3 regions of the Streptomyces sp. NPDC101219 genome follow, and region 2 is predicted to be linked to each of the others. Evidence: riboswitches for the same ligand, from Rfam matches in the RefSeq annotation. Region 2 holds a riboswitch; each other region holds the start of a gene.
What was found. Region 2 has a riboswitch for cobalamin ahead of ACIRPP_RS31025 ((2Fe-2S) ferredoxin domain-containing protein). Riboswitches for the same ligand answer to the same signal wherever they lie in the genome.
Positions count from the first base shown of each region.

Region 1 (7,071 bases), on a different contig from region 2:
CCGCCAGGTTCAGGTCGTGCAGGGCGACGACGCTGGTGACGGGGAGTTCGACGATCAGCTTCAACAAGTCGAGCTGGTGCTGGATGTCGAGGTGGTTGGTGGGTTCGTCCAGGAGCAACTCGCGCGGTTCCTGGGCCAGGGCGCGGGCGATCTGCACGCGCTGGCGCTCGCCGCCGGAGAGCGTGTGCCAGGGCTGGTCCGCGCGGCCGGTGAGGCCGGTGCGCTCAAGGGCGCTGCGCACGGCTTCCTCGTCGGCCGCGGTGGCGGGGGTCCAAGCGCGTCGGTGCGGGATGCGGCCGAGGCGTACGACGTCGAGAACGGTCAGCTCGACGAGGGTGTCGGAGTGCTGCTCGACGACGGCAACGCGCCTGGCCACGGCGCGGCGGCCCCAGTCGCCGAGGGGACGCCCGTCGAGGGTGACGATGCCGGAGGCGGGGGCGAGGACGCCGGACAGCAGCCGCAGCAGCGTCGACTTGCCGGAGCCGTTGGGGCCGAGCACCCCGGTCACGGAGCCGGGCCGGGGGGTGAGGCTCACACCGTCGACGATCAGCCGCCCGTCGAGGGTGCGGCTCACGCGGTCGGCAGCGAGGGTGTGCGGCCCGGCGGGTGCCTGTCCACGGCCGGGCGGCCGGGTACCGGCGTCCCGCCGCTCGGTGCCGGTCGTCATCGCATCCTCCTCGTGCGGTACAGGACCAGGACGAACGCCGGAACACCGACGAGTGAGGTGACCACGCCCACCGGCACCTCCTGGGGGTCGAGGACGGTACGGGCCAGGGTGTCGGCCCAGACCAGGAACACCGCCCCGGCGAGCGCGGTGACCGGCAGCAGCCTGGCGTGCCCCGGGCCGACGAGGGCGCGGGCGGCGTGCGGCAGGACCAGGCCGACGAAGCCGATCGCCCCCGCCGAGCTGACCAGCGCGGCGGTCAGCAGCGCGGTCACGCACAGCAGCACCAACCGGGTCCGGGCGACGGACACCCCGAGCGTGGCCGCGGCGTTCTGGCCGAAGGCGAAGGCGTCCAGGGTGCGTGCGTAGCCGAGGCACAGCACGAGGGCGAGCGCCAGGACGGCCGCGCAGAGCCCCACTTCGGTCCAGCCGGCCCCGCTGAGCGAGCCGAGCATCCAGAACAGCACGCCCCGGGTGGTCTCCGCGTCGGCCGCCGTCGTCACGACGAACGAGGTCAAGGCGGAGAACAACTGCATCGCGGCCACCCCGGACAGGACCACCCGGTCGGTCGTCCCGCCGAGGGTGTGGCTGAGGAGCAGCACCAGAGCGAACGAGCTCAGGGCGCCCACGAAGGCGCCGCCGGAGACGGTCAGGACGCCGCCGCCGGCGCCGAGGACGATCACGGCGACGGCGCCGGTCGACGCACCGGAGGAGACGCCCAGGACGAAGGGATCGGCGAGGGGGTTGCGCAGCAGGGACTGCATCACCGCGCCGCACACGGCGAGTCCGGCCCCGCACACCGCGGCGAGCAGGGTGCGAGGCAGCCGCAGGTTCCACACGATGCCCTCGCGGATCGGCGTGAGATCCGTCGAACCCCAGCCCAGGTGGGAGGCGATCACCGACCACACGTCGCCCACCGCGATGTCCGCCGGACCGATGGTGATGGCCACGGCGACGGACGCGGTGAGCACCGCCAGCCCGGCGCCCAGGCCGGCGACGACGCGCACCACCCGGACGGCACCCCGCATGGGGCGGACCGGGGAGGACCGCAGGGCGGTTCTCATCCGGCGAGCCCGTACTCGCGCAGCGCCGCGGCGACCTTCTCCACGCCCTCGACGGTACGGATCGTCGGGTTCATGGCCTGCCCGCTGAGCACGACGTACCGCTTCTCCTTCACCGCCTTCATGTTCTTCGTCGCCGGGTTCGACTGCAGGAACGCGATCTTCTTCGCGGCCGACTCGGCGGTCTGCGACTTGCGCGTGAGGTCGCCGATGACGAGCACGTCGGGATCGCGGTCGGCGACGGTCTCCCAGTTGATCTGGGGCCACTCCTGCGTGCTGTCGTCGAAGACGTTCTGCGCGCCGAGCGCGTGGGTGATGATGCCGGGCGCGCCGCAGCAGCCCGCCATGTAGGGGGACTCCTGGTTCGCGAACCAGTACAGGACGGTGGTGTCCTCGGCGCGGATCCCCGCCGTGGCCTTCGTCACCCGGCTCTTCAGCCGGGCGACGAGCTTCTCGCCCCGCTCGTCCACGCCGAAGACCCGGGCCAGTTCCCGTACTTCGCGGTAGACCGTCTCCATGGTCAGGGGCTTGGTCCGTGAGCCGTCGCCGTCGCCGCTGTTGTCCTTGCCCTCGCAGTCGGCGGGTGACAGGTACGTCGGTACGCCGAGCTCCTCGAACTTCTCGCGGGAGGCCACCCCGCCCTTGCTCAGGGTGGAGGTGAAGGAGGAGGCGACGAAGTCCGGTTCGGTGTCCAGGACTCGCTCGAACGACGGCTGGTTGTCGGCGAGCCGGGGCACCTTGGCGTTGGCCTTCTCCAGTCCCTTCATGACCGGGTCGGTCCAGGTGGCGGTTCCCACCACGCGGTCGGCGAGGCCGAGGGAGAGCAGGATCTCGGTGGTGCCCTGGTTCAGGGACACAGCCCTCTTCGGCGGAGCCTCGACCGTCACCTTCTGCCCGCAGTTGTCGAACGTGACGGCTCCTGCATCCGAGCCGCCGGACTTCGGGGACGAGCCGGAGTCGGAGCCGGAACCGCACGCGGTGAGCAGCAGGGCCCCGGTCAGGAGCAGGACGGAACAATGGGCGGGACGTGACAAGTGCACGGTTGCGGCTTCCTAGGCGTCGGGACCCATACGCGGGGTCCGTGCGGACGATCGGGTGCCAGCAGGTCTTCGGACTCGGGATCACCCCGGCGGGACGCCTTCCCGGACCCGGCCGTAACCGTCGTCCAGTGGCTTCGCTGCCCCGCCCGTCACCCTCACCGCTGCGCGTCAGTTCCGGACTCTCACCGGATTCCCTGACCCGTGCACGTGTACGGACACGCCCACGAGTTCGACTGGCGTCCGGAAGCTACCACAGCCTTACCCATGTGGTCCGACCTGCCCGTCTGCGGTGCCCGCCGGGCCGAGGCGCGCTCCCCTCAGGTGGCCGCCGCTCCCAGTGGCTTCTCCGGCGCTGGTTCGGCCATGCGAGTCCCCAGGCGTCGGCCGAAGGGGACAAAGGCCACCGCGGCGCGGGCCAGGTCTGCCGGACCCCCGACCGCAGCGGTTGTATGACGTCCTGCTCGTGACCGTCTTCTCGACCAGCACCGTCCGGCGCCCATGGCGCCGCAATTCCCGAGCCCCGCCATCGCGGGCCGAACGCGCCGCGGCCCGTCCGGGAAGCCAAGTCCGCTGCCGTCGCGGATCCTTCGCCCCGCCCGGGAACCGTCCGTCTCTCCCGTCCGACTGCTGTGAGGAGGCAGGGAGGTGGCATGGAAGGGCTGGATGTCCGGATGTCGGGCGTCGTGTGCCGGCACGGCCGGGTCGAGGCCGTGCGCGACGTCGATCTCGACGTCGTGCGCGGGCAACGGGTGGCGCTGACCGGTACCAACGGGTCGGGCAAGACCACGTTGCTGCGTGCTGTTCTGGGGCTGCACCGGCATGTCGCGGGCCGGATCCTGGTGGGTGGCCGGGACACCGGGAGTGCTGCCGAGTGGGCGTGGCGGCGACGGGCGTGCGCGTGGATCCCGCAGAAGCCGGCGACCGGACGTTTTCCCTTGCTGGCAAGCGAGTTGCTGGCCAGCGGCGGTGCGCGTGCCGAGGCGGCGGAGGCGGCCGGCAAGCTCGGGGTCGGGCATCTCGCCGACCGGCCGTTGCACACATTGTCCGGTGGTCAGCTTCAGCGTATGTACCTGGCGCGGGCGGTCGGCTGTGTGGCGGCCGGGGCGGGCGTCCTGCTCGCCGACGAGCCGACCGCCGCCCTCGACTTCTCCGGTCAGGAGGAGGCGGCCGACGTCCTGCTCTCCCTGCCGGTGACCGTCGTGGTCGTCACCCACGACCGGGCTCTGGCCGAGCGCTGCGACCGGGTGCTGGAGATGGCCGCGGGACGTCTGCGGGAGGTCCGGTGAGCGTCCTGGCCGCGGCCGACGTCGGTCAGCTCCTGCAGCTCGTGCCCGTTCAACGGGCGGGTGTCGCCCTGCTGGTGGCCGCGGTCGGACTGCCGGTGATCGGTGTCGTCATCGTCGGCCTCGACATCATGCCGGTGCGGTTCGCGATGATGCATGTCGCACTCCTGGGCATCGCCGTTGCTCTGCTGACCGGGCTCGATCCCATGCTGTGTGCGCTGGTGGCCTGCGCGCTCGCCGGCGCCGGAGTCGCTCCGCTGGCCCGTACCCCGGACGGTCTGTCAGGTGCCATGGGTCTGCTGATGAGTCTGGCGATCGCCGCCGCCCTGCTCGTGCTGGCCGTCTCCGGCGTCAACGCGGCGGGCGCCTTCTCCCTGCTCTGGGGGTCCATCCTCTCGGTCGGTACCGCCGACCTGTGGCTGCTCGTCGTGCTGGCCGTCGTCGTACCGGCTCTTTTCTGGTGGCGTCGCAGAGACATCGCGCTCCTCCTCTACGACCGTGAACTCGCCCTGTCCTCGGGCGTGCGGGTCGACCGGCTCACCCTCGTGCTGCTGGTCCTGGTCGCGGTGTCCGTCGCCGGGGCCATCAAACTCACCGGCGCCCTCCTCGTCGACGCGCTGACGCTTCTTCCGGCCCTCGCCGCCCGGCGGCTGGGCCGCTCCCTGCTGTCCATCACCGTGTGGGCGGTCGGCATCGGTGTGGTCGTGAACCTGACCGGGTTCCTGGTCGCACTCCGGTTCGACTGGCCGCCCGGTCCCGTCCTCGTCCTCACGGCCGGCGTGGTCGTCCTCGCCGTCCATCTCGTACCCGAACGGAGAATCAGCTCATGGCGCGCACCCGCGTCCGCATCACTCCCCTCCTCGCACTGAGCTTCAGCGCGGTCCTCCTGCTGACGGCCACCGGCTGCGGTGGGGAAAGCGACACGTCGTCCTCCTCGTCCGACGCGGACGCGGACGCGGCGGGGAAGGGCACCGGCCCGGTCGTGGTCGCCACGACCAGTTGGGAAGGGGCGTTCGCCAAGGCCGCCGGTGCCGAGGACGTCACGGTCATCGTGCCGGAGTCGGTGCAGCACGCCCCCGACTACGACCCGAAACCCTCCGATCTCGCGGCCGTGGCGGACGCCGACTTCGTGCTGTACGCCCCCTTCGAGCCGTACGCCGAGAAGTTCAAGGAGGCCGCCGGAGGAGACGCCGAACTGGTCGAGGTCAACCTCGACAACGACGCGGACAAGGCCAAGGCCGAGATGACCCGGCTGGGCAAGATGTTCGGCACCGAGGACACCGCCGCCGGGTGGATCACCTCGTTCGACACCGAGTACGGCAAGCTGCAGAAGGACCTCAAGAGCGCCTGGCCGGACGGCAAGGCGCCCACCGTCGTCGCCCAGGTCTACTCCGCCTGGTCGGCGAAGCTGGCCGGGGCCGAGGTGGTCGGCATGTACGGACCCGAGGCCGTGACGGCCGAGCAGTTGTCCGACCTGTCCAAGAAGAAGCCGCAACTGGTGCTCGACAACGTGCACATGACGGCCGGCACCGTGCTGCCCGACTCGGGCGCGCGCCAGGTGGGAATCGTCAACTACCCGGACAAGGACCTGGATCTGCTGACCGTCTACAAGAACGCGGCGACGACGCTGGAGAAGGCGATGAACGCCTCCTGATCCGAGGCACCGGACGACAAGGGCCGCTCGGGGAACACTCCGAGCGGCCCTTGTCGTCCGGCGGGTCAGCCGGCCGAAGCCAAGGGCTGCTGCTGTCGCTCCGCCTGGGGCGTGCACCGTTCCCGCAGTACCGCCCGGTCCGGCTTGCCGGCCGGCGTCAGGGGCAGCTCACTCAGCACCAGCAGGCGCTCAGGGTGTTTGCGTCGTTCCAGACCTCGCGTGTCCAGGTGGGCGCACAGTTCCTCCAGCGTGGGCGCCGCCTCGTCCCTGGGCACGACGCAGGCCGCAAGCCGCTCGCCCATCAGCGGGTCGGGCACGCCGACGCAGACCACGTCCCGGACCGCCGGGTGCGCGGCCAGTTCGACCTCGACCTCGGCGGGGCTGATGTTCGCACCACCCCGGATCACCACGTCCTTCAGCCGTCCGACGACCCGGAGCGTGCCGTCGTCGTCGATGAGACCGAGGTCCCCGGTGCGCACCCAGCCGTCCTCGGTGCGGTAGCGGGTGTCGAGGTCGGGGGCGGCGACGTAGCACAGCGGTGTCATCGGGCCACGGGCGACGATCTCACCGACCGTGCCCCCGCTGACCTCCCGCAGCTCACGGGTGCCGGGGACGGCGATCCGTATGTCGGCGACCCGGGGGTCGGGTTGTCCCGCGGCGATGCCGGGCCGTCCGTCGCCGTCGGGGGAGCCGTGCGTCAGCCCGGTGTGGCAGTTGACGCCGTCGGCGGAGCCGTAGAGGTTGACGACCGGGCAGCCGAAGGCCAGGCGGGCCTCGGTCGCGGTGGCCTCGTCCAGTGGTGAGCCGCCGACGACCACGGCCGTCGGTGGAGTGAACGTCCCGTGCCCGCCCTCCGCGATCCGGTCGAGCATCATGCGGATCATGGTCGGTACACCCAGGACATGGGTCGGTTCGTGTCCGGCGAGTGCCTCCAGGGCGGCCTCGGGGGTGAAGTGGTCGAGCAGGACCAGGGTTCCGCCGTGCCGGGCGAGGGTGACCGGGGTGCCGTTGCTGCCGAAGGCGGAGGCCAGCGGCACCAGGAAGAGGCAGCGCGGTGGGCGCCCGTCGGGGATGAGGGAGCCGAGGAAGTTGCCCCGGCCGCCGGCCAGGGCGTTGTGCGAGTAGGCCACCATCTTCGGCTCGGACTCCGACCCGGAGGACACGAGGATGCGGGCGGCGGTGTCGGGATCGGGGCGGGCCGGCACGAACGTCTTCGGGTCGGTGCGCATCAGGGCCGACAGCGGGACGGCTCCCTGCGGTGCGGTGCCCGCCGGCCCGGCGGAGACGACCGTACGCAGGGCGGGCAGTTCATCCGTCAGCGCCAGCAGGTCGGCCGCATGGTGGTTGCCCCGGTGCTCGGCTGCCGCGA
Region 1 covers NZ_JBIWOK010000004.1:280,440-287,510, reverse strand. Annotated here, with positions in the region: gene ACIRPP_RS09990 (ABC transporter ATP-binding protein) at 1-667, opposite strand, end outside; gene ACIRPP_RS09985 (iron ABC transporter permease) at 664-1,692, opposite strand; gene ACIRPP_RS09980 (ABC transporter substrate-binding protein) at 1,725-2,765, opposite strand; cobalamin riboswitch at 2,808-3,001, opposite strand; gene ACIRPP_RS09975 (ATP-binding cassette domain-containing protein) at 3,416-4,051, shown strand; gene ACIRPP_RS09970 (metal ABC transporter permease) at 4,048-4,917, shown strand; gene ACIRPP_RS09965 (metal ABC transporter solute-binding protein, Zn/Mn family) at 4,875-5,702, shown strand; gene ACIRPP_RS09960 (class I adenylate-forming enzyme family protein) at 5,768-7,071, opposite strand, start outside.
Region 1: linked by a shared signal. The riboswitch ahead of ACIRPP_RS09980 (ABC transporter substrate-binding protein) and the one ahead of ACIRPP_RS31025 ((2Fe-2S) ferredoxin domain-containing protein) in region 2 are both predicted to bind cobalamin.

Region 2 (7,071 bases):
GGAGGTTGACCGTCCGGTGCGCGGACACCGAGGGCGGTGTCGAGCAGCTCGTCCCTGCGCCCGGGGCTGACACGCACCCGCACGGTGATGTGGTCGCCGCGGTCACGGAAGCCGGCCGCCCGCTCCTTCCACAGGCGGTCGAGGTCGACCTGGTCGGGCCGGTGCGCGGCTTCGGTGAGCGTCTCGGCGGCCCGTATGCGTGCGAGGCGGTAGGTGCGGTCGGCGCCGGACCGGGTGGCCAGCAGGTAACCGCGGTCGCCCACGGTGACCAGGCCGATCGGGTCGACGGTGCGCCACTGCGCCTGCCGGCCGACGGCGGCGTAGTGGATGCGCAGCTTCCGTCCCTCCAGGACCGCGCACCGGACCTCGTGCATCGCCGTGTCGGATATCCGGTCGGTGTCGCGGCGGCGGGCGAGCAGATCGGCCGGCGGGTCCGGAAGGAGACGCCGGGCGGCGTCGGCAGCGGTCGTGCGGTGGGTCTCGGGCAGCGCGTCGAGCACCTTGCGCAGCGCGGAGGCGAGGGCCGGTCCGAGGCCGAAGACGTGGTCCCCGCGCGCCGTGCCGGCGGCCAGGAGGGCGAGGGCTTCGTCGTGGTTGAGGCCGGTGAGCCCGGTGAGTTCGGTACGGAAGTCGTGCAGGAGCTCGAACCCGCCGTGCCGGCCGCGTTCGGCGTACACGGGGACGCCGGCCGTGGACAGTGCCTCGATGTCGCGCAGCACCGTGCGGGTGGACACCTCGAGTTCGCGGGCGAGGGCGCTCGCCGTCATCCGGCCGCGGCGGCGCAGCAGCAGGACCAGGGAGATCAGCCGGTCGGCACGCATGCGGAAACGGTAGCGGCATACATGACCAAGGGTGTCGTGATATCCGGAGAGGCTTGCCCGTGTCACACAGGGACGGCGGATGCGGGCCCCCTCGGGCGCGTGCATTCGCCGTCGTAGCAGAGGAGTTGATACGGGGATGGAACGCTCGACGGTGAATCCGTGGCCGTGGTCGGTGGAGCTGGGCTACAGCCAGGGGCAGTCGGTGCGCGGCCAGGACCGGACGCTGTACTGCTCGGGGCAGGGCGCGATGGGTGAGGACGGCAAGCCCCGTCATCCCGGCGACATGGGAGCGCAGTTGGCCCTGTCCGTCGACAATCTGGAGGCCGTGCTGGAGGAGGCGGGCATGACACTGGCGCATCTGGTGCGCCTCACGGTGTACACCACCGATGTCGACCGGCTCTTCGAGCACTACGGGGTGCTGGCGGCCCGGTTGGGTGCCGCACGGGTGGCACCGGCCACCACGATGCTCGGGGTGACGCGCCTGGCGCTTCCCGAGCTGATGGTGGAACTGGAGGGGACCGCGGTCGCCTGGGACGGCGTCCGGCCGGGGTGAGCCGGACTCGGCCGTGGCAGCCCGCATCGGACGGCTGCCGCGGCCGGGGCGGCGGCCCGCCGCCCGCCGCCCGCGGGGAGGACGGGGTCCCGGCGCAACGGAAAAGGTGTCGCGGGTGCAGGAGTGGATCACTACCCTCGGCGAAGCCGGGGTCCGGTCCAGGACCGCGGACCTCCTGCGGGGACGCACGGAGGGTCGTCGGACTGAGAGTGGGTCGCACTGTGGCGTGTCGTATCAGTGAACTGGTGTTGGGTTGCCGCGATCCCGAGGCGCTCGCCCGCTTCTGGTGCGAGGTGCTGGACTTCGTGATCCTCGACCGGGAGGACGACGGAACGCTGGAGATCGGACCCCGCGAGGGCTTCGGCGGCGCGCAGCCGACGATCATCCTCAGCCGCCGCGACGAACCGGAGAAGGGCAAGTCGCGCCTGCACATCGACGTCAACCCCACCGACCGTGACCAGGACGCGGAGTTGGAGCGTCTGCTGGCGCTGGGCGCGCGCCGGGCCGACATCGGTCAGACCGGCGACGAGCAGTGGCACGTCCTGTCCGACCCGGAGGGCAACGAGTTCTGCCTGCTGAAGGCACGCCTGAAAGCTCTCTGACCCGAGGCTCCGCACCCGGGGACCCGAGGCCGCCCCGGGCCCTGTGACCGGAGGTCCCGGCCGTCGCCGACGGCACGGGCAGGTCAGTTGGCCGGCGCCGGGGGGACGGCCTTGGGCTCGGGTGCCCCGTCCTCACCGAGCCAGCGGGCCAGTTTTCCGCGCCGGCCGATGGCCCGCAGGCGCCGCTCCGCGGCGTCCCGGGTGTCGGGGGTGGTGATGAGCAGCAGTTCGTCGCCCGCCCGCAGCACGGTGTCCCGGTCGGGCACGAGCGATGTGCCGCCGCGGACGATGAGGGTGATGACGGTCGGACGCGGCAGCCTCAGCTCGAACACCGCGACGCCGTGCAGCCGGGAGCCCTCCGGGATGGCGACGGTGAGCAGATCGGCGTCCAGGACGTCGAGGGGCGCCGTCTCCACCTGGATCTCGCGCAGCGCTCCCGCGCGGACCAGGTGCAGGTGCCGGGCGACGGTCGGCAGGGTGGGGCCCTGGATGAGTGTGAACAGGATGACGAGCAGGAACACGATGTTGAGCACGTCCCGGGCCCCGTCGATCCCGGCGACGATGGGGAACGTGGTCAGCACGATGGGCACCGCGCCGCGCAGCCCGGCCCAGGAGATGAACGTCTGCTCGCGCCAGGGGATCGGGAACGGCAGGAGGCAGAGCGCGACGGAGATCGGGCGGGCGACGAACAGCAGCACCGACCCGACGACGAGGGCCGGGACGATCGCGGACGGCAGCTCGCTGGGATCGACCAGCAGGCCGAGCATGACGAACAGGCCGATCTGCGCCAGCCAGCCGACACCCTCGGCGAAGGACCGCGTGGCCGCCCGGTGCGGCAGCTGGGCGTTGCCCAGGACCAGCCCCGACAGGTAGGCGGCGATGATGCCGCTCGCGTTGACCGCGCCGGCCGCGGCGAAGGCGATGACGCCGAAGCCGACCGTGGCCAGCGGGTACAGACCCGTGGCGGGCAGGGCGATGTGGCGCAGCGCGGCCGCCCCCAGCCGGCCGATCAGCACACCGAGCAGGCCGCCGACGGCGAGCTGGTAGAGCAGGTTGAGGCCGAGCAGCCACGGGCTGCTCGGGTCGGTTTCCATGGTGGAGAACACCAGGACCAGGATGATCGTCGGGGCGTCGTTGAAGCCGGACTCGGACTCCACCAGGCCGGTGAGCTTCTGCGGCAGGGGCAGGGCGCGCAGCACGGCGAACACGGCGGCCGCGTCGGTGGAGGAGACGATCGCCGCCAGCAGCAGCGCCAACTGCCACTCCATGCCGAGCAGCCAGTGGGCGCCGGCCGCGGTCACCACGACGGACAGGCCCACGCCCACGGTGGCGAGCACGCCGGCCGGGGCCAGTTGGCGCCGGACGTCCTCCCACCGGGTGCTCAGACCGCCCTCGACGAGGATGAGACCCAGTGCCGCGGTCCCGAGGGCCTGGGCCAGTTGAGCGTTGTCGAACTCCAGACCGGCTCCGTCCTCGCCCGCGATCACCCCGACCGCGAGGAAGAGCAGCAGGCTGGGCAGGCCGATGCGGTGGGCGGTGTGGGCGGCGACGATGCTGACCAGCAGCACGGCACCGCCGACGAGCAGGGCCAGGTACATCTCGGACAGCGTCATGGGGCGTTCCCCGTGCCGTCACCCGCCGTGCGGCGGCCGCAGCGGTCCGGGAACCGGAGGGCAGGACCGCGCGCCCCGGATCTCCCGGGCGGGGGCGGGGACAGCCCGAGGCCCAGCGACCAGGGCCGCACCGGCGCCGAGAGGGAGGACACGGGTCTTGGGCGACGGCCTCCGGCCGCGTCCGGGCGGTACGCCCTCTTCCCCATACGGGGGCGCCGGTCGTCACGGTCGGCGGTGGGGGCCATCTGCTCTCCTCGCGCGGTGGGACAACACAATCACACCAGGGGCGAAGTAGCGTAGACCACGCATAACCGGCTGCGACAGCGTCGGCGGCGAGTCGGCGACCCCCCGTCCCAGGGCGGCTGAACTGCCGGAACAGGCCGACGGACGGCTCCGCCCGGCGCTCCGCCGGGAAGCCGGCCCGGAGAGTCCCCTACCGCCGCGGGGCAGGGGGCGCCCGGACACCGCGGGCCGGCCGGTGGAATGATGACCGGCGACAGGGCGACGGCGGCCCGAGGAAGCCGGTGCGAATCCGGCGCGGTCCCGCCACTGTGATCGGTGAGCGGATCCCCGACAGGCCACTGCCCCGCGAGGGGTGGGAAGGCCGGGATCAGCTACGACCCGAGAGCCAGGAGACTCACGTCGTCGCCTCCTCACAGGACACCGGGGCGGATCTCCCCGGAGAGGGGTGGTTCGGCGTGCCCGAACAGAAGGAAGACGACAGGACGACGGGGGAATCCGTCGGCGGCGTGCCGTGCCGGATCGTCGTGTGCCGGGACTGCTGCTGCGGCACGGCGAAGGTGGCCGGGGACCACGCGGCGCAGACCGCGCGCCTGCGGGCCGAGGCGCCCGTGCGGGTGTCGGACTGCCTGGACGTGTGCGACCAGGCGAACGTCGTCGTGGTGCGGCCCTCCTCCGCGGGGCGTGCCGCCGGAGCCCGGCCGGTGTGGCTGGGGCTGGTCAACGACCCGGCGGCTACCGAGGACATCGCCGCCTGGGTACGGGCCGGCGGCCCGGGCATCGCCCCCCTGCCGGACATCCTGGACCTGTACACGTTCACCCCGCCGCGCCGCCGCACGGCTCCGTGACCGGTGACTGACCCGGGGGCCGGACGCCGCCGAACAGGGCGTCACGTCTGAGGCAGAACGCGCACGACAGCCAAGCCGCCCCCTCGTGACCGGGGGGCGCGCCCGTGAACTGTGTGGTCCGCCACCGCTGACCGCCGGTCCCCAGGTCATCGGCATGGTGGCCGCGCACATGGCAGTCGGTCGCGTGACCCGCGGTCGCGTCCGCGGGGCACGCCTCCGTGCCTGGTCGGCAACCACATGCCCTCCGGGCGGAAGGTGTAGCAGGCAGCCATACCGATGCGTTCCGGTGCGTCCTTAGAGTCGCCCCATCGATGACAGGGCCACGGCGCCGGGTCTTCACGACCCGCGGCGCCCCGGCTGTTCGGGGGGCGGGACGCACCCCTGACGGAGAGGGACCGTATGGGGCTGGACAAGGCCGTCGACAGCGCGGACGAGGCGGTGGCCGACGTCGCGGAAGGCGCGTCGCTCGCGGTCGGCGGGTTCGGGTTGTGCGGCATACCGAGTGCGCTGATCGCCGCGCTGCTGGACAGGGAGGTGGGCGGCTTCGACGTCGTCTCCAACAACTGCGGGGTGGACGACTGGGGGCTCGGACTGCTGTTGCGGGCCGGCCGGATCGCCCGTATGACCAGCTCGTACGTGGGGGAGAACAAGGAGTTCGCCCGCCAGTACCTCAGCGGTGAACTGGAGGTGGAACTGGTGCCGCAGGGGACGCTGGCGGAGCGCCTGCGGGCGGGTGGCGCGGGCATCCCCGGGTTCTACACGCCCGCCGGGGCCGGCACCCAGGTCGGGCAGGGCGGGCTGCCCTGGCGGTACGGACCGGACGGGCAGGTCGCGGTCGCGTCGCCCGCGAAGGAGACCCGGGTCTTCGACGGCCGGGAGCACCTGCTGGAGGAGGGCATCACCACCGACTTCGCCCTCGTGCGGGCAGCCGTCGGGGACCGCCACGGCAACCTGGTGTTCCACTCCTCGGCCCGCAACTTCAACCCGCTCGCCGCGATGGCCGGCCGCGTCACCGTTGCCGAGGTGGAGCACCTGGTGGAGCCGGGCGAACTGGACCCGGACGAGGTGCACCTGCCCGGCATCTTCGTGCAGCGGGTGGTCCGGGTCCTCCCCGACGACCCGGCAGCCGTCCGGCGGATCGAACGGCGCTGCGTGCGCAGCAGCCAGGAAGGCGGTGCCTGACATGGCGCTCACCCGAGAGCAGATGGCGGCCCGGGCCGCACGCGAACTGGTGGACGGGACGTACGTCAACCTCGGCATCGGCCTGCCCACGCTGATCCCGAACCACCTGCCGCCGGGAGTCGAGGTCGTGCTGCAGTCCGAGAACGGCATCCTCGGCGTCGGCCCCTACCCGCGCGAGGACGAGCTCGACACGGACCTGATCAACGCGGGCAAGGAGACGGTCACGGTCCTGCCGGGGGCGTCGTTCTTCGACTCCGCGCTGTCCTTCGGCATGATCCGCGGCGGGCACATCGACGCCGCCGTGCTGGGGGCCATGCAGGTGTCGTCCTCCGGGGACCTGGCGAACTGGATGATCCCGGGGAAGATGGTCAAGGGCATGGGCGGCGCCATGGACCTGGTGCACGGTGCGCGCCGCGTCATCGTCCTGATGGAGCACACGGCCAAGGACGGCAGCCCCAAGCTGGTCGCGCGGTGCGACCTGCCCCTGACCGGAACGGGCGTCGTGCAGCGCGTCATCACCGACCTCGCGGTCGTCGACGTCACCCCGGACGGGTTCGCGCTCGTCGAACTCGCCCCCGGCGTCGGTGTCGACGAGGTGCGGGCGGCCACCGGCGCCGACCTGCTCGTACCCGCCGGACTGGAGACCCCGGCCGGCGTCTGACTAGCAGACAGGCCCCGGCGGCACAACCGGTCCGGGTCCACACCGTCACCGGCCGGATGTGGTGGCGGCTTCCATACCGTTGCGTGTTGAACGACCCCTACGGTGCCGGACACCGGGCCGCTCCGACCGACCCACGCCCGAGGAGCGGCCCGGCATCCCCAGCACCGAGGAGCCGCCATGCCCACACCCTTCAGCGGAGCGGACGCCCCACCGTCCTCCCGCCCGACCCCACCCCCTACCGGCCCGTCACCGCGGCCGCACCGCACCTGGCGGGAGCGACTGCCCCGTCTCGTGGCCGTCGTCGTCCTGGCCCTCGCGGCCGCCCTGACCGGACCGGCCCCCACGGCCCAGGCCGCGGTCGGACTGACCAAGGTCACCTCGTTCGGCGCCAATCCGGGGGCGCTGAACATGTACGTCTACCGGCCCGCCTCCCTGCCGGCCGATCCGGCGGTCGTGTTCGCCCTGCACGGCTGCGGCCAGAACGCCCAGCTGTACGCCGACAACTCCGGCCTGCCCGAGATCGCCGACCGGCACGGCTTCCTCGTGGTGTT
Region 2 covers NZ_JBIWOK010000025.1:18,326-25,396, forward strand. Annotated here, with positions in the region: gene ACIRPP_RS31005 (helix-turn-helix transcriptional regulator) at 1-821, opposite strand, end outside; gene ACIRPP_RS31010 (RidA family protein) at 958-1,374, shown strand; gene ACIRPP_RS31015 (VOC family protein) at 1,596-1,976, shown strand; gene ACIRPP_RS31020 (potassium/proton antiporter) at 2,060-3,589, opposite strand; cobalamin riboswitch at 4,104-4,228, shown strand; gene ACIRPP_RS31025 ((2Fe-2S) ferredoxin domain-containing protein) at 4,339-4,677, shown strand; gene ACIRPP_RS31030 (CoA transferase subunit A) at 5,077-5,859, shown strand; gene ACIRPP_RS31035 (CoA transferase subunit B) at 5,861-6,520, shown strand; gene ACIRPP_RS31040 (PHB depolymerase family esterase) at 6,698-7,071, shown strand, end outside.

Region 3 (7,071 bases), on a different contig from region 2:
CGGTGCAAGTTACGCGCGTGAAGGGTGGATACACGTGTCAGTGCGTTCCCTCGCGGCTTCTCTGGCGACCCTCCTGCTGGGCGCCGCCACCGTCCTCGGCCTGGCGCAACCCGCCTCGGCGGCCGGACACCACTACGTCGCCCTCGGCGACTCCTACTCGTCCGGCGTCGGCGCGGGCAGCTACACCTCCGAAAGCGGTGCCTGCAAGCGGAGCACCAAGGCGTACCCGCAGTTGTGGGCCAACGCCAACTCCCCGTCCTCCTTCCGCTTCGTCGCCTGCTCCGGCGCCACCACGGCCGGCGTCTCCAGCGGCCAGCTGGGGGCCCTGACCGCTTCCACCACGCTCGTCAGCGTCTCGGCGGGCGGCAACGACATCGGCTTCGCGGACGTCATGCAGGCCTGCGTGCTGCAGAGCGAGGCCACCTGCGTCAGCCGCGTCGACACCGCCGTCTCCCAGATGCAGAACTCCCTGCCCGGCAAGCTGGATTCGCTGTACAGCGGCATCCGCGCCCGCTCCCCGCAGGCGCACGTCGTGGTCCTCGGATACCCCCGCTTCTACAAGCTGTCCGGCAGCTGCATCGCGGGCCTGACCGAGACCGAGCGCGGCGCCATCAACAACGCCTCCGACGTCCTGAACGGCGTGCTCGCCAAGCGCGCGGCCAACGCCGGGTTCACCTACTCCAGCGTGGTCGACGAGTTCACCGGGCACGAACTGTGCTCCGGCGACGCCTGGCTGCACAGTGTGACCATCCCGATCACCAACTCCTACCACCCCAAGGCCGTGGGCCAGTCCAGCGGCTACCTGCCCGCATTCCGCTCCGCCCTCTAGGAGGCCGTCCCGCGCGACGCCGCCCGGCCGCCCGGGCCGGTCCCGTCGGCCAGGGCGGCCAGCTCCTCCGGGGTGCGCGGACCTGCGGACGCGTCGGCCAGCAGGCCGCGCGTCCGCAGGAGGTGACCGGCCGCCACGCCCCACGGCAGCCGCAGACCGGCCGCCCGCAGCAGGTCCGTGCGGGACAGCAGGCCGGCGACCGGCCCGGTGCTCACCCCCGACGGGGTGAGCACGGCCGCGTCGTCGGCCCAGCGCAGGGCGAGGTCCACGTCATGGGTGGCCATCACCACCGTGGTGCCCGCCCCGCGCAGCCCGTCGAGGGTGGCCAGCAGCCGCTCCTGGCCGTCGGGGTCGAGGCCCGCGGTCGGCTCGTCCAGGATCAGCACCCGGGGCCGCATCGCCACCGCCCCCGCGATCGCCGCCCGCTTGCGCTGCCCGTAGGACAGCAGATGGGTGGGCCGGTCGGCGAGGCCGGTGATGTCCAGCGCGGCCAGCGCCTCCGCGACCCGGCCGCGCACCTCGGCGTCGGACAGCCCGAGGTTCAGCGGCCCGAACGACACGTCCTGGCCGACGGACGCGGCGAACAGCTGGTCGTCCGGGTCCTGCACCACCAGCTGCACGGCCGTCCGCAGCCGGGTCAGCCCGGCCCGGTCGTACCGCACCGGCTCACCGGCCAGGATCAACTCCCCGGTGTGCGGGCGCAGTCCGCCGCTGAGCAGCCGCATCAGGGTGGTCTTGCCGCTGCCGTTGCGGCCCAGCAGGGCCAGCGCGCGCCCGCCGCGGACGTCGAAGTCGAGGCCGCTGAGCACGGGCGGGCCGTCCTCGTAGGCGAAGGAGACGCCCCGCAGGGCGACCAGCGCGGACTCGCTCAAGACAGCGGCCTCTCCAGGACGAGGGTCAGGGCGGCCAGCGCCGCCAGCAGGGCCAGGCTCGCGGCGGTGAAGCGCACCGAGATCCGCGCCTCGGGCACCAGCACGCGCAGGGTGCCGTCGTAGCCGCGTCCGGCCAGCCCGGCCTGCAGCCGCGCCGCCCGGTCGAAGGACCGGACGAACGCGGTGGCGCCCAGCCCGCCCAGCGAACGCCAGGTCGCCGCCCGGGTGGTGTGCCCGAGCCGGGCGGCCTGCGCCTCGCGGACCCGGCGCACGGAGTCGAGCAGCAGGAAACTCATGCGGTACGTCACCAGCGCCACGTCGACGAGCGGGGCCGGGACCCCGGCCCGCACCAGCCGGGGCAGCAGGTCGGACAACGGAGTGGTGAAGGCGAACAGCAGCACGCCCAGCGAGGCCGCGGAGGTCCGCAGCAGCAACTCCGCAGCCCGCTGCGGCCCGTGGGGCGCCGCCGAGACGAAGCCGCCGGGCCCGCCCACCTGCACGAGCAGCGGGAGTGCACCGGTGACGCAGAACGCCAGCGGTACCCGGTAGGCGCGCCACAGCCGCCGGCCGGGCACCCGGGCCGGTCCCAGCAGCACCGCGAGCGCGGTGACCAGCACGAGGGCCGCGCCCGGCCAGGGCGGCAGCGAGACGGCCAGCACGGTGAGCCCGAGGCCGAGCACGGCCTTGTCCACGGGATGGCGGCGGCGCCAGCGGCTGCTGTGCGCCGCCGCGTCGATCGGCAGCATCCGGGATCAGACCGGCCGCTCGCCGTCGGCGCCCCGGGAACCGGCCGGCGCGCCGGCCGGGGCGCCGGTGTCCGCCTCCGGGGTCGCCGACGCCCGCTCCTCGCCCTGCCGCCGGCCCCGCCGCAGCCCGAAGTAGTACGCGAGGACGCCCGCGCCGATCGCCGCCTGGAGGGCGAACAGCGCCGACTCGACCTCTCCGGACGGCGGTTCGTACAGCGGCGAGAACCACGGCTCGTAGTCCGGGTCGATCTCGGTGATCGCCGTCTCGGCTTCGGCGTCCGCACCCGCGAAAGGCTCCTCCTTGTGGTCCCCGAGCCCGAGCGCCAGCGGCAGCACCGCGAGCGCGGCGACCACCAGCAGCAGCAGCGCGTTGATCCGCGTGTTCCGGTTCACCGGGCCACCGCCTCGGAGGCCGCGTCGGACGTCGTGCGTCCGGCCCGCGTCACCAGCACGCCGAGCCGGGTCAGTTCGCCCCTGCTGGACTGCACCAGCAGCCGCATCACCAGCACGGTCAGCAGCCCCTCGCTCACTGCCAGCGGGATCTGCGTGACGGCGAAGACGGAGCCGAACGTGCCGAGCGCGCCCAGGACTCCGCTGCCCGGGTCGGGGAAGGCGAGCGCCAGTTGCACGCTGGTCACGCAGTACGTCGACAGGTCGGCGACGAACGCGGCGGCGAACACCGCGCCCATCAGGGGCACGTCCGCGCGGCGCAGCAGCCGGTAGACGCCGTACCCGGCCCACGGTCCGACGACCGCCATGGAGAAGACGTTCGCGCCGAGCGTGGTCAGCCCGCCGTGGGCCAGCAGCAGCGCCTGGAACAGCAGGGTGATGGTGCCCAGGACCGCCATGACCGGCGGCCGGAACAGGATCGCGCCCAGCCCCGTACCGGTGGGATGGGAGCAACTGCCGGTGACCGACGGCAGTTTCAGCGCGGACAGGACGAAGGTGAACGCTCCCGACGCGCCGAGCAGCAGCGTGCTCTCGGGATGGCTCCGGACTTCACGGACGAGCGACCGGGCTCCGTGGACGACGAACGGCGCCGACACGGCACCCCAGGCGACCGCGTGCGCCGGAGGAAGGAAACCCTCGGCTATGTGCATGGCTCAGCAGACCCTCTCCAGCACCTCGTGGATGGTTGACGCGCCTTGGCCGGTCTCCTGGCTGACGGGTACCACCGCCCGTGCTCCGCCTTCCCGGGTCCGAGGACCCAGTGGCTGCCCGTGGGGGCAGGAGCAGGACTTCCCGATCACAGTGGCGAGGGCCGCACCGGTGTCGCACCGGATTTCCCGTCACCAAGGCGTGGTGACAGTAGTCCCCGTGCCCGGCCGGTGACAAGCGGTCACGGGGGCGCACGCACGGCGCCCGCCCTCCCTGCGGCACGCGCCCCGGAGCGGGGGAGCGTGCGGGCGACTGGGGGGAGCCGGTACCGGGCAGGTTCTTCCTGCAACTAATATGCAACAACGATGATCGGTCAACTGGGATGTGAGGTTCGATGACGACCCGACGCGCACGGAGCGCCGCCGTCGCCGCAGTGACGGCCTGCGCGCTCGCCGCCTGCTCGGCCCCCGGAAGCGGCGGTGCCGACGGTGGCGGGTCCGCCGACGCCGTGGTGATCGGGGTCTCCACCGAACCCGACACCCTGAACCCGCTGCTCGGCTACGGCAAGGACGGCAACTCGAAGATCTTCGACGGGCTGCTGGCCCGCGACGCGGAGATGAACCTGAAGCCCGCGCTGGCCAAGGCCCTCCCCGAGATCAGTGAGGACGGCCGCACCTACACCTTCACCCTGCGCGACGACGTCAAGTTCACCGACGGTGAGCCGCTGACCAGCGAGGACGTCGTCTACACCTACCGCACGGTGCTCGACGGCAAGACCAACAGCACCGCCAAGAGCGAGCTGGACGCGATCAAGGAGGTCCGGGCCGACGGCGAGCACAAGGTCGTCTTCACCCTCGACTACCCCTACGCCGCCTTCGCCGCCCGCACCGTGCTGCCCATCGTCCCCGAGCACGTGGCCGGGAAGCAGGACCCGAACACCGGCTCCTTCAACACCCGGCCGGTCGGCACCGGACCCTACGTCCTCGCCGACTGGCGCAAGGGAGAAAAGCTCACCTTCAAGGCCAACCCGGACTATTGGGGCGGCGCCCCGAAGGTGAAGAAGCTCACCATGGCGGTCATCGCCGACGACGACGTCCGCGCCACCCGGCTGCGCTCCGGTGATCTCGACGGCGCGACACTGCCGCCCAACCTCGCCGCCACCTTCAAGAACGACGACGACCGCACGACGTACCGGGCCACCTCCTACGATTTCCGCGCGGTCACCCTCCCCACCGAGAACCCCGTCACCCGCGACACCGCGATCCGCCGCGCCCTCGACCTCTCCGTCGACCGCAAGGCCATGGTCGACAAGATCCTCGACGGCGCCGGCCGCCCCGCCTACGGCCCGCTCCCCGTCGACGACTCCTGGTTCGCCGAGGACATCCAGCGGCCGCGCGACCTCGCCGGAGCCAAGAAGCTCCTCGACGACGCCGGCTGGAAGCCCGGCCAGGACGGCATCCGCACCAAGGACGGCCGCCGTGCCGCCTTCACCCTCTACTACCCCTCCGGCGACAAGGTCCGCCAGGACCACGCGCTCGCCTACGCCTCCGACGCCAAGCAGGCCGGCATCGACGTCAAGGTCGAGAGCGGCACCTGGGAGGTCATCGAGCCCAGGATGAAGCAGGACGCCGTCCTCGCGGGCTTCGGCAGCACCGGCGACCCCGACTTCGGCCTCTACACCCTGCTGCACTCCTCCCTCGCCGGCGACGGCTTCAACAACATGGCCCGCTACGACGACCCGGCCGTGGACAAGGCCCTCGACACCGGCCGCCGCACCCGCGTCCAGGCCGACCGCAAGGCCGCCTACGACGACCTCCAGCGCGCCCTCGTGAAGAACCCCGGCTACACCTTCCTCACCCACATCGACCACCTCTACGTCCTCGCCGACCGCTGGGACGGCCTCACCACCCAGACCGAGCCCCACGAGCACGGCTTCGCCAGCGGCCCCTGGTGGAACGTCGAGGACTGGACGCCGAAGAAGTGAGCAGGCTGCCCTGGGCGGCGATGGGACGCCTCACGGCACGGCGGGCCCTGTTCGCCGTGCCCGTGCTCCTCGTCGTCACCTTCGGCGTGTTCGCGATCGCCGCCGCCTCCCCCTTCGACCCGGTCAAGGCGTACGCGGGCACCGCCGCGCTCGGCGCCGACCAGGAGACCCTGGACCGGCTGCGGGACAACCTGGGCGTGGACCGGCCGCTGACCGCCCGCTGGTGGGAATGGCTGACCTCCGCGGTCACCGGCGACCTCGGCCAGTCCACCGTGATGCGCCAGCCCGTCGCCGAGGTCATCGGCGAACGGCTGGTGTGGTCGACGCTGCTGTGCACCGTCGCCTTCGCCGTCGCCGTCCTGCTCGGCACCCTGCTCGGCGTGCTGGCCGCCCGCCGCCCCGGCTCCGTCCTCGACCGCGCGGTCACCTCCGTCGCCTACTCCCTGGAAGCCGCCCCGGTCTTCTGGATCGCCCTGCTCGCCATCTGGCTGTTCGCCCTGAAACTGGACGTCCTGCCGGCCGGCGGCCTCACCGACACCGGCAGCGACCACGTCACCGCCGGACAGCTCGCGAGCCACCTCGTGCTGCCCGCCGGCGTCCTCGCCGTGTCCCAGCTTCCCTGGTTCACGCTCTACGTCCGCCAGGGCGTCGGCGACGCCCTCGCCGAGGACCCGGTGCGCGGCGCCCGCGCCCGCGGCCTCGCCGAACGCACCGTGCTCCTCGGCCACGCCCTGCGCTCCGGACTGCTGCCCGTGCTCACCCTGATCGGCTCCCGCGTCCCCGAACTCATCACCGGCGCCCTGCTGGTGGAGACCGTCTTCAGCTGGCCGGGCATCGCGGCGGCCACCGTCGAGGCCGCCACCGCCGTCGACTTCCCCCTGCTGGCCGCGCTCACCACCCTCGCCACCGCCGCCGTCCTCGCCGGGAACCTGCTCGCCGACCTGCTGTACGGACTGACCGACCCGAGGGTGAAGCTGGATGAGATGTGATCCCCATGGCTGACACCACCCTGGAGAAGACGCCGCCGGCCGGACGCGTCCGGCGCCCGCGCGGCGCCGCCCGCCGCTCCACCCACACCCTCCGGCTGCGGGTCTCCGCGACCCTGGTCGCCCTGACCGTGCTCGCGGTGCTGCTGGTCCCGCCCCTGGTCCAGCTCGACCAGCAGAGCGTCGACCTCGGCGCCAAACTCCTGCCGCCCGGCTGGGCGCACCCCTTCGGCACCGACGACGTCGGCCGCGACCTGCTGCTGCGCTGCGTCTACGGCCTGCGGGTCTCCCTGCTCGTCGGCCTGGTCGCCGCGCTCACCGCCACCGTCATCGGCACCGCCGTCGGCGCCACCGCCGGAGCCCTCGGCGGCTGGGCCGACCGCATCGTCATGCGCGTCGTCGACGCCGTCGCGTCGGTCCCGCACCTGCTGCTCGGCATCTTCATCGTCGCCATGTTCCGGCCCGGTGTCTGGCCCGTGGTGGTCTCCGTCGCCCTCACCCACTGGCTGTCCACGGCCCGCATCGTGCGCGCCGAGGTGCTGTCCCTGCGCTCCCG
Region 3 covers NZ_JBIWOK010000005.1:385,729-392,799, reverse strand. Annotated here, with positions in the region: gene ACIRPP_RS12595 (SGNH/GDSL hydrolase family protein) at 35-829, shown strand; gene ACIRPP_RS12590 (energy-coupling factor ABC transporter ATP-binding protein) at 826-1,701, opposite strand; gene cbiQ (cobalt ECF transporter T component CbiQ) at 1,698-2,447, opposite strand; gene ACIRPP_RS12580 (energy-coupling factor ABC transporter substrate-binding protein) at 2,454-2,840, opposite strand; gene ACIRPP_RS12575 (energy-coupling factor ABC transporter permease) at 2,837-3,547, opposite strand; cobalamin riboswitch at 3,577-3,759, opposite strand; gene ACIRPP_RS12570 (ABC transporter substrate-binding protein) at 3,940-5,529, shown strand; gene ACIRPP_RS12565 (ABC transporter permease) at 5,550-6,518, shown strand; gene ACIRPP_RS12560 (ABC transporter permease) at 6,524-7,071, shown strand, end outside.
Region 3: linked by a shared signal. The riboswitch ahead of ACIRPP_RS12575 (energy-coupling factor ABC transporter permease) and the one ahead of ACIRPP_RS31025 ((2Fe-2S) ferredoxin domain-containing protein) in region 2 are both predicted to bind cobalamin.